DNA from 2 places in the Frankia sp. CeCAU1 genome. Region 2 is predicted to be linked to the other one. Evidence: riboswitches for the same ligand, from Rfam matches in the RefSeq annotation. Region 2 holds a riboswitch; the other holds the start of a gene.
The links. A riboswitch is a leader RNA that binds a small molecule or an ion and turns the genes downstream of it on or off. The one in region 2 is predicted to bind thiamine pyrophosphate.
Positions count from the first base shown of each region.

Region 1: another riboswitch for thiamine pyrophosphate. It lies ahead of AC08OO_RS02490 (thiazole synthase); the one in region 2 lies ahead of thiC (phosphomethylpyrimidine synthase ThiC).

Region 1 is NZ_CDWWXA010000007.1:1,951-6,157, reverse strand. It holds gene AC08OO_RS02500 (NAD(P)/FAD-dependent oxidoreductase) at 1-54, opposite strand, end outside; gene thiH (2-iminoacetate synthase ThiH) at 94-1,260, opposite strand; gene AC08OO_RS02490 (thiazole synthase) at 1,257-2,258, opposite strand; TPP riboswitch at 2,254-2,367, opposite strand; gene pknB (Stk1 family PASTA domain-containing Ser/Thr kinase) at 2,625-4,207, shown strand, end outside.
Region 2 is NZ_CDWWXA010000004.1:81,543-85,749, reverse strand. It holds gene AC08OO_RS01825 (helix-turn-helix domain-containing protein) at 1-6, opposite strand, end outside; gene AC08OO_RS01820 (ABATE domain-containing protein) at 46-375, opposite strand; gene thiC (phosphomethylpyrimidine synthase ThiC) at 592-2,394, opposite strand; gene AC08OO_RS01810 (hypothetical protein) at 2,291-2,539, shown strand; TPP riboswitch at 2,526-2,633, opposite strand; gene AC08OO_RS01805 (ATP-binding cassette domain-containing protein) at 2,779-4,207, opposite strand, start outside.

The DNA of each region.
Region 1 (4,207 bases), on a different contig from region 2:
GGCGGCGGCCCGGCCCCCCGCCATTCCCGCGCCCACGACGACTATTCGCTGCATTCGAGCAGACTATCGACGACCCGCGACGCCGGGCCGCCGTCACCGCACCGGGTCGACAAGCGGAAAGGCGTCCTTCCACACCGGCTCGTACCCGGCTTCGGCGAGCATCGCGGCGATCTGTGCCGGCGAACGCTCGTCGGAGATCGAGAACTGTTCCTGGGCCGTGCCGGGCGTGGTGTAGCCGCCGGGTTCGGTGGAGGAGCCGGCGCTCATGGTGGTCACGGCGATGCGGACGAGCCCGTCGCGCAGCACCGCCGGCTCCCGGGTCGACAGCGACAGCGCGAGGTCCGGCTCGAACAGGCGCAGGGCCGCGTACGCCTGGACGAACTCCGCGTCGCCAACGACGACGACCGGCGGGAACCCGCTGGCACTCGGCTTGATGCGCGGCAGCGCGATCGAGACCTCGGTCCGCCAGTAGCGACGGGAGAGAAAGGAGGCGTGCGCGGCCAGCGCGAGCACGTCAGCGCGCCAGTCCGGGGCGAGCCCGAGCAGCGCGCCGATCCCGAGCCGGCGCACCCCGGCCCGCGCGGCCCGTTCGAACGAGGACAGCCGCCGGTCGTAGTCACGCTTCCAGCCGGCGACGTGCACCTCGGCGTAGCGGGCCCGGTCGTAGGTCTCCTGGTAATGGACGACTCCCTCCAACCCGGCACGCACCAGCCGGGCATAGGTGTCGTCCGACCAGGTCTGGGTCTCGATGCTGATCGAGGGGAACATCGGCCGTAGCTGCTCGACCACCGCGACGAGGTAGTCGGCCGATACCTCGACGCGATGCTCGCCGGAGACGAGCAGCAGATGACGGAACCCCCGGTCGGCCAGCAGGCGTCCCTCCGCCACCACCTCCTCGAGGTCCAGCGTGCGGCGCACCACCGGCAGGCCCTTGGCGAAGCCGCAGTAGGTGCAGGACGACAGGCAGGCGTTCGACACGTACATCGGGGCAAACAGCCGGACCGCCCGACCGAACCGGAGCAGGGTCGCCTCCCGGGCGGCAATCGCCAGCTCCTCCAACCGGGCGGTGGCCGCGGGTGAGAGCAGGATCGCCAGCTCCGCGAGGCCGATCCGGGGGGTGGCCGACCCACCGGATCCGGGCCGAACCCGCCGCAGCACCGTGTCCACCTCGGCGGACGTGGCCCGCCTCGACATCGCGGACAGCCCGGCCAGGTCGTGACCGGCAAGTTCGCGCGCGAACTCCCCTGGCGGGGCGCTCACCTGGACGCCTCGCCCACCACCGCCGCCGGGGACGCCGATGGCACGGGCGACGCCGGTGACGGGTGGGACGCCGGTGACGGGTGGGCGCCGAGGAACCCGGTGAGCGGGGAGGAGGCGGACGCCACCGTGGCCGGGCCGGCGGCCCCGCGGCCGGCCAGGAAACCCAACCGGCCGGCGGCGGTGGCGAGCGCGAAGGCCCGCGCCATGCGCGCCGGATCGGCGGCCACCGCGATAGCGGTGTTGACCAGCACCGCGGCCGCGCCGATCTCCATCGCCTCGGCCGCGTCCGAGGGCACCCCGAGCCCGGCGTCCACGACCACCGGCACCCCGGCGCTCGCCACGATTGCCTCGATCGCGTCCCGGGTGCGCAGCCCGCGGTTCGAGCCGATCCAGCTGCCCAGCGGCATCACGGTGGCGCAGCCGACCTCCTCCAGCCGGCGGGCCAGCACCGGGTCGGCCGAACAGTAGGGCAGGACCGTGAAGCCGTCGGCCACCATGAGCTCGGCGGCGCGCAGGGTCTCCAGCGGATCCGGCGCCAGGGTGCGCGGATCCGGGGTGACCTCCAGCTTGACCAGACCGGTGCCCGTCGCCGCCCGCCCGAGGCGGGCCAGCCGCAGCGCCTCGGCCGCGTCCACCGCGCCCGAGGTGTTGGGCAGCAGGGTCATCGACGGCGGGATGAAGTCGAGAACGTCGCCGTCACCGATCCGGCCGATGTCGACCCGGCGCAGCGCCACGGTGACGATGGTGGCACCGGATGCGACGAGGCTGTCCCGCATCACCTGGTGACTCGCGAACTTCCCGGTGCCGATCAGCAGCCGGCTGCCGTAGGCCCGCCCGGCGATGACGAGATCGTCCGCCCCCGCGGCACCGGGTCCGGCCTCACCACCACCCCCGCCGCCGACGGCGGCACCTTCACCCGCGAGGCCATCGGGACAGGAACCCGCGGGGGGAGAATCGCCGGGACGGGAGCCGGCAGGACGTAGGGGGTGCTGCGACACGATCTTTCATCCTCCCCACGCGCGCATGACCGCGATCGGGTATACGGGTCGCCGACGGGATACTGGCCAGCCTCTCAGCCCACGTCCGTGGGCTCCCCGGAGCAATCGACAGTGTAACCGCTGCTTCCTGACCGCGGCTTCGGGTGTCCCGCCGCGACGCCGGTCTGCGACGCCGATCTGCGACACTGATCCACGCCCGTCGACGATCATCGCGACCTTGAGAACCGATTCAATGTGGGCACCCGGGTTTCACCCGGTGGACACCATGCTGCGCGACGAGGTACTTCTCGCTCGAACGACGTATCCGGGTTAACCTCGCGGAGCTCGGTAGCGGCATCCTTCGACAACGATCGTAAACTCTCCCTCGTGGATGCCACCGTGGCCGACCCCGTCGTAGGTCGGCTTCTCGACGGCCGCTACACGGCGCAGGAACGGCTCGCCGTCGGTGGGATGGCGACGGTGTACGTCGCGCACGACAACCGGCTGGACCGGCTCGTCGCCCTCAAGGTCATGCATCCCACTCTCAATCACGACCCGGAGTTCGTCGCCCGTTTCCATCGCGAGGCCAAGGCCGTGGCACGGCTCAACACCCCGCGCGTCGTCTCCATCCTCGACCAGGGTTCCGACCACATCCCCGCCGGTCTGGTCAACTACCTGGTGATGGAGCTGGTGCGCGGCCGGTCGCTGCGCCAGCACCTGGGCGCCCGGGGTCGGCTCCCGGTCACCGAGGCCATCGAGATCATCGAGCCCGTGATCGAGGCCCTCGCCGCCGCGCATGCCGCCGGCATCATCCACCGCGACATCAAGCCCGAGAACATCCTGCTCGGTGACGACGGCCAGGTGAAGGTCGCGGACTTCGGCCTCGCCCGTCCGGTGAGCCAGCCCACCCAGGCACTCACCGGCGGCGTGGTGATGGGCACTGTCGGGTACCTCGCCCCCGAGCAGGTCACCCACGGCGTCGCGGACACCCGCAGCGACGTCTACGCCGCCGGTGTGGTGCTCTTCGAATCCCTGACCGGGCAGCTCCCGCACAGCGGCGCCACCCCGATGTCGGTGGCCTACCAGTCGGTCCACGGCGACGTGCCGGCGCCGTCCACCATGATCGAGGGCATTCCCGCCGAGCTGGACGGTCTTGTTCTCCGGGCCACCGCCCGCGACCCGGCGCGCCGGCCGGTCGATGGTGCGGCACTGCTGGCGGAGCTGCGGCGCATCGAGCCGTTCCTGCCCCCGCAGGACGCCTACCCGAGCGGGTTCACCGGCGAGATCGAACGGATCGGGTTGGCCGAGCGGCCTTCAGGGGCTCGGGAGCCCGGGTACACCCAGGATCCCGGGTACACCCAGCCGTTCCAGGCTGAGGACTACGACGACTCCCGGGGCGCCGGGCCGGGGGCCGCCGCGGAGCGCGCGTTCGCCGCTGCCGGGCCGGGCCGGCCAGGCACCGGCGCGCTCTATCGATCCGCCTCCCCGCCCTCGCCGACCGCCACGGCCTATCTCGGGGGCGGTGGCGGGCGCGGGCGGCGGCGGGCCGCCGCATCGCCACGCTCCCGAGGGCCCATCCCGGTCGTCGTCGGTGGCGTGGCCGTCCTGGTCCTGCTGCTCGGGATCCTCGCGTTCCGTTCCCTGTCCGGCGGAGGGACCGAGGTCCCGCTGCTGACGAACCTGAGCAGATCCGACGCCGAGAAAATGCTGCGCGACGCCGGCTTCCAGTTCACCTACCTCGACCCGGTCGCCAGCGCCACGGTACCGGTCGGCCACGTCGCCCAGCAGGATCCCCGGGACGGATCGAAGGTCGACAAGGGCGCGCTCATCACCCTGCGGCTGAGCTCCGGGCCCGCGACGGTACGCGTGCCGGACCTGGCGAACCTCACCGAGACCCAGGCCAAGGCCCGGCTGGCCGAAGTGGACCTGACCCTCGGCGGCCTGAGCCCACAGTCCAGTGACACGGTGCC
Region 2 (4,207 bases):
GGCCATCAGCTTCCGCAGATGCCAGTGGTAGCCGACCTGCGCGCTTCAGTCGGTGGCCAACAGCCCATTCAGTCGCGACAGCGTGGGTTCGTCCGGCACGGTGGAGCTGCCGTCCGCCCAGGCGCCGATGCGCGGCCGCAGCCACTCCCGGAGCTCGACCGCGGCGACGGCGATGCGGTCGAGCTCCTCGGATCCGAACCGGGCAGGCAGCGCCTCTCGTTCGGCCGTGCCGACAAGCCCCGTGAGCTGGAGCCAGCGCAGGTAGCTCCAGCCATCGGCGATCAACTCGATCGGGCCGTCCGCCGAGAAGGCGAGGCTGTTGACGAAGTCCAGCACCGGATGATCGCCCAACCCGATCAGCACGTCCGGGTTCATCGGAGACCTCCCCTCGAGCCGATCACCCAAATAACCACTCCACTTCCTCTTGAGAGGTTACTCCCTCGCCAAAGTAATCGTCTTAGATATCTTTTTTAGATAGCTTTTATGGACCACCGGGGCCGCTGCGCCCGCTGAGCCCCCTGCGCCCGACGGGGCCCGCCGCTGACCGGCGGAAGCCCGTCGGAACGGTCGGTCAGGAGTTGGCCACAGCGGTCAGGAGTTGGCCACCGGAAGGTAGATCCGATTGCCGGCGGCGTTGAACTCGGCGGCCTTCTCGCGCAGGCCGGCGGTGACCGCCTCGTCGCCGGCCGGGTCCGCGCCATGCCCGGCCGGGTCCAGCCCGTCCCCGCCCGCGTGTGCCCGCACCTGGTGGGAAATCTTCATCGAGCAGAAGTGCGGGCCGCACATCGAACAGAAGTGCGCCGACTTCGCGGCCGGGGCCGGCAACGTCTCGTCGTGGAACGCGCGTGCGGTGTCGGGGTCGAGCGCGAGGTGGAACTGGTCGGCCCAGCGGAATTCGAACCGGGCGTCCGACAGGGCGTCATCCCAGGCCTGCGCGCCGGGATGACCCTTAGCGAGGTCGGCGGCGTGCGCGGCGATCTTGTAGGCGATAACGCCGGCCTTGACGTCGTCCCGGTCGGGCAGGCCGAGATGCTCCTTCGGGGTGACGTAACAGAGCATGGCGGTACCGGCCCATCCGATCATCGCCGCCCCGATCGCGGAGGTGATGTGGTCGTAGCCGGGGGCGATGTCGGTGGTCAGCGGCCCGAGGGTGTAGAACGGCGCGTCGTGGCACAGCTCCCGCTGCAGCTGCACGTTCTCCTCGATCTTGTTCATGGGCACGTGCCCGGGTCCCTCGATCATCACCTGGACGTCGTGCTCCCACGCCACCTGCGTCAACTCGCCCAGGGTGGCGAGCTCGGCGAGCTGTGCCTCATCGTTCGCGTCCGCGATGGACCCGGGCCGCAGGCCGTCGCCCAGAGAGAACGTGACGTCGTACGCGGCGAAGATCTCGCACAGCTCGGCGAAGTGGGTGTAGAGGAAGTTCTCCTCGTGATGGGCCAGGCACCAGGAGGCCAGGATCGAGCCGCCGCGCGAGACGATCCCGGTCCTGCGCCGCGCGGTCAGCGGCACGTAGCGCAGCAGCACCCCCGCGTGGACCGTCATGTAGTCCACACCCTGCTCGCACTGCTCGATCACGGTGTCCCGGTAGACCTCCCAGGACAGCTTCTCCGGCCGGCCACCGACCTTCTCCAACGCCTGGTAGATCGGCACGGTCCCGACCGGCACCGGCGCGTTACGGATGATCCACTCACGGGTCAGGGCGATGTCCGACCCGGTCGAGAGGTCCATCACGGTGTCCGCGCCCCAGCGGGTCGCCCACACCATCTTCTCGACCTCCTCCTCGATCGAGGAGGTAACGGCCGAGTTGCCGAGGTTCGCATTGATCTTTACGAGAAACGCACGGCCGATCGCCATCGGCTCGGACTCGGGATGGTTCACGTTCGCCGGCAGCACGGCCCGCCCCGCGGCGATCTCCGCCCGCACCGTCTCGACGGGAAGACCCTCCCGCAGGGCGACGAACTCCATCTCCCGAGTGATCTGACCGCGGCGGGCGTAGCCCAGCTGGGTTATGGAAGGCCGTCCCAGCACCGCCCGACGGGGCACTCGCACCCGCCCGTCGAGATCCGTCCCGCCGAGACCGGGCGTCCCAGGACCGGGCGTCCCAGAACCGGGCGTCCCAGGACCCGATGCCCCGGTCCCGGGAACGGTCCGCAGCTCATCCGGCGCGGTGTCGCCACGCTGGGCGATCCAGCTGTCCCGCGTCGCCGGCAAACCCCGGCGCACATCGATCGTCACCCCCGGATCGGTATATGGACCGGAGGTGTCGTACACCACGACGGTGTCACCCGTGGTCAGCACGATCTCCCGCATCGGCACCCGCAGATCGGGATCCGCTCCGACCAGCCAGGTCTTGCGGCTGCCCGTCAGCGGACCCGTCGAGACCGCCGTCATCCCCGCGGCCGAGACGGACGAGGAGGAGGACGAGGACGAGACGGACGGGGAGGATGCGGCGGACGACAAGGATGAGGTGGACGGGGACGAGGTGACGGCCTTCGAGGTGGACGAGGACGAACGGTCGGTACGCGACACCATGTAAGACTCCCTACGCCGGCATTACCCGGACAGGTTCCTGCGGTCGGCGGCCCCAGCCGCCCTCTCAGCCCCTTGGCGGAGCTCCCGCGATCAACTTCGACGCTTGTCGACAGTAAGACACCGCCGGCCCGCTCGCCACCCCTTCCGGTTCATCCGACGCATGCCCTACACCATCGGGCGACGTGAAGAGCCCTGTTCCGCCGGACCCCGGTTTCTCTGCGTGGCGGGGAACGCCGGACCAGCTCAGCGGTCCGGGGCCGCCGCCGGCCCGGAACTCCCGCCCAGGTAGGCCGTCTCGATGAGCTCGGGATGCGCGATGAGATCCGCCGCGCTCGCCGACAGCGCGATCCGGCCCCGGTCGAGAACGTAGCCACGGTCGGCCACCTGCAACGCGAGCGAGACGAACTGCTCGACCAGCAGCACGCCGGTCGACGTCTCGAGGGCGATCGTGCGCAGCAGGGCGAGCAGCTGCGGCGCAATCCCGGGTGCCAGGCCGAACGACAGCTCGTCCACCAGCAGCAGACGCGGTCTGCGCACCAGAGCGACGGCCAACGCGAGCCGTTGCCGCTCGCCCCCGGACAGTTCTCCGGCCGACCGGTCGAGCAGGCCGCGCAGCACCGGGAACCAGTCCAACACCCGCCCGATCTCGCCGGATGAGCGCCGGCCGGCCGCCAGGCGCAGGTTCTCGCGGACGGTCAACCGCCCGAGTGATCCTCGTCCCTGCGGTACGACCGCCATCCCCCGGCGGGCGAGTGTGCTCGGCGCGGCCCGGCGCGACCGGTCATCGAGGACCTTGACCCGTCCCCTCGACGGCGTCAGCAGCCCCGCCGCCGTGCGGATCAGCGTCGTCTTGCCCGCGCCGTTCGCTCCGAGCAGCGCCACGATCTCCCCGGCACCGACGGTGAGCGACACGTCCCGGAGCACCGGAACTCCGTCGTATCCGCTCGTGACCCGGTCGAGTACGAGCAGATCGCCCCCGCCTCGGCCGGGGGCCGGCGCCGGGGTGGAGGCGGGCACGGACCCGGAGGCGGGCACGGACCCGGAGGCGGGCACGGACCCGGAGGCGGGCACGGACCCGGAGGCGGGCACGGACCCGGAGGCGGGCACGGACCCGGAGGCAGGCACGGAGTCGGAGGCAGGCACGGAGTCGGACCCAGAGGCCGAGCCGGGCCCGGGTCCCGGGGCGGTCCCGGCGCGGTCGCCGCCGTCGGGCTCACCACCGCCCAGATAGGCAGCGCGGACCGCCGGATCGGCGCGCACCTCGGCGGATCGACCGCGCGCGACGACGCGGCCCCCGTCCAGGACGAGGACGTGGTCGCATACGTCGAAGACGAGCTTCACGTCGTGGTCGACGAGCAGCACGGCGATGCCGTCGGCGGCGATGCGGCGCAGCCGGTCGGCGAGCGTCCGGCGGGCGGCCGGGTCGAGACCCGCGGCCGGTTCGTCCAGCAGCAGGACCTTCGGCCTGGCGACGAGGGCGCGGCCGAGAGCCACCGAGGACCGCTCGTCGTGGGAGAGCGTCGACGGCAGGCGATCGGCGATCGTGGCAAGCCCGAGCGACCGGGCCGGGTCTGGCCCGGTCGCGGGTCCGGGTGCCCGGGGCGTGACGACGGCCAGGTTCTCCCCGGCCTCCAGACTGTCGAAGAGTTCCAGCGCCTGGAAGGTGCGGGCG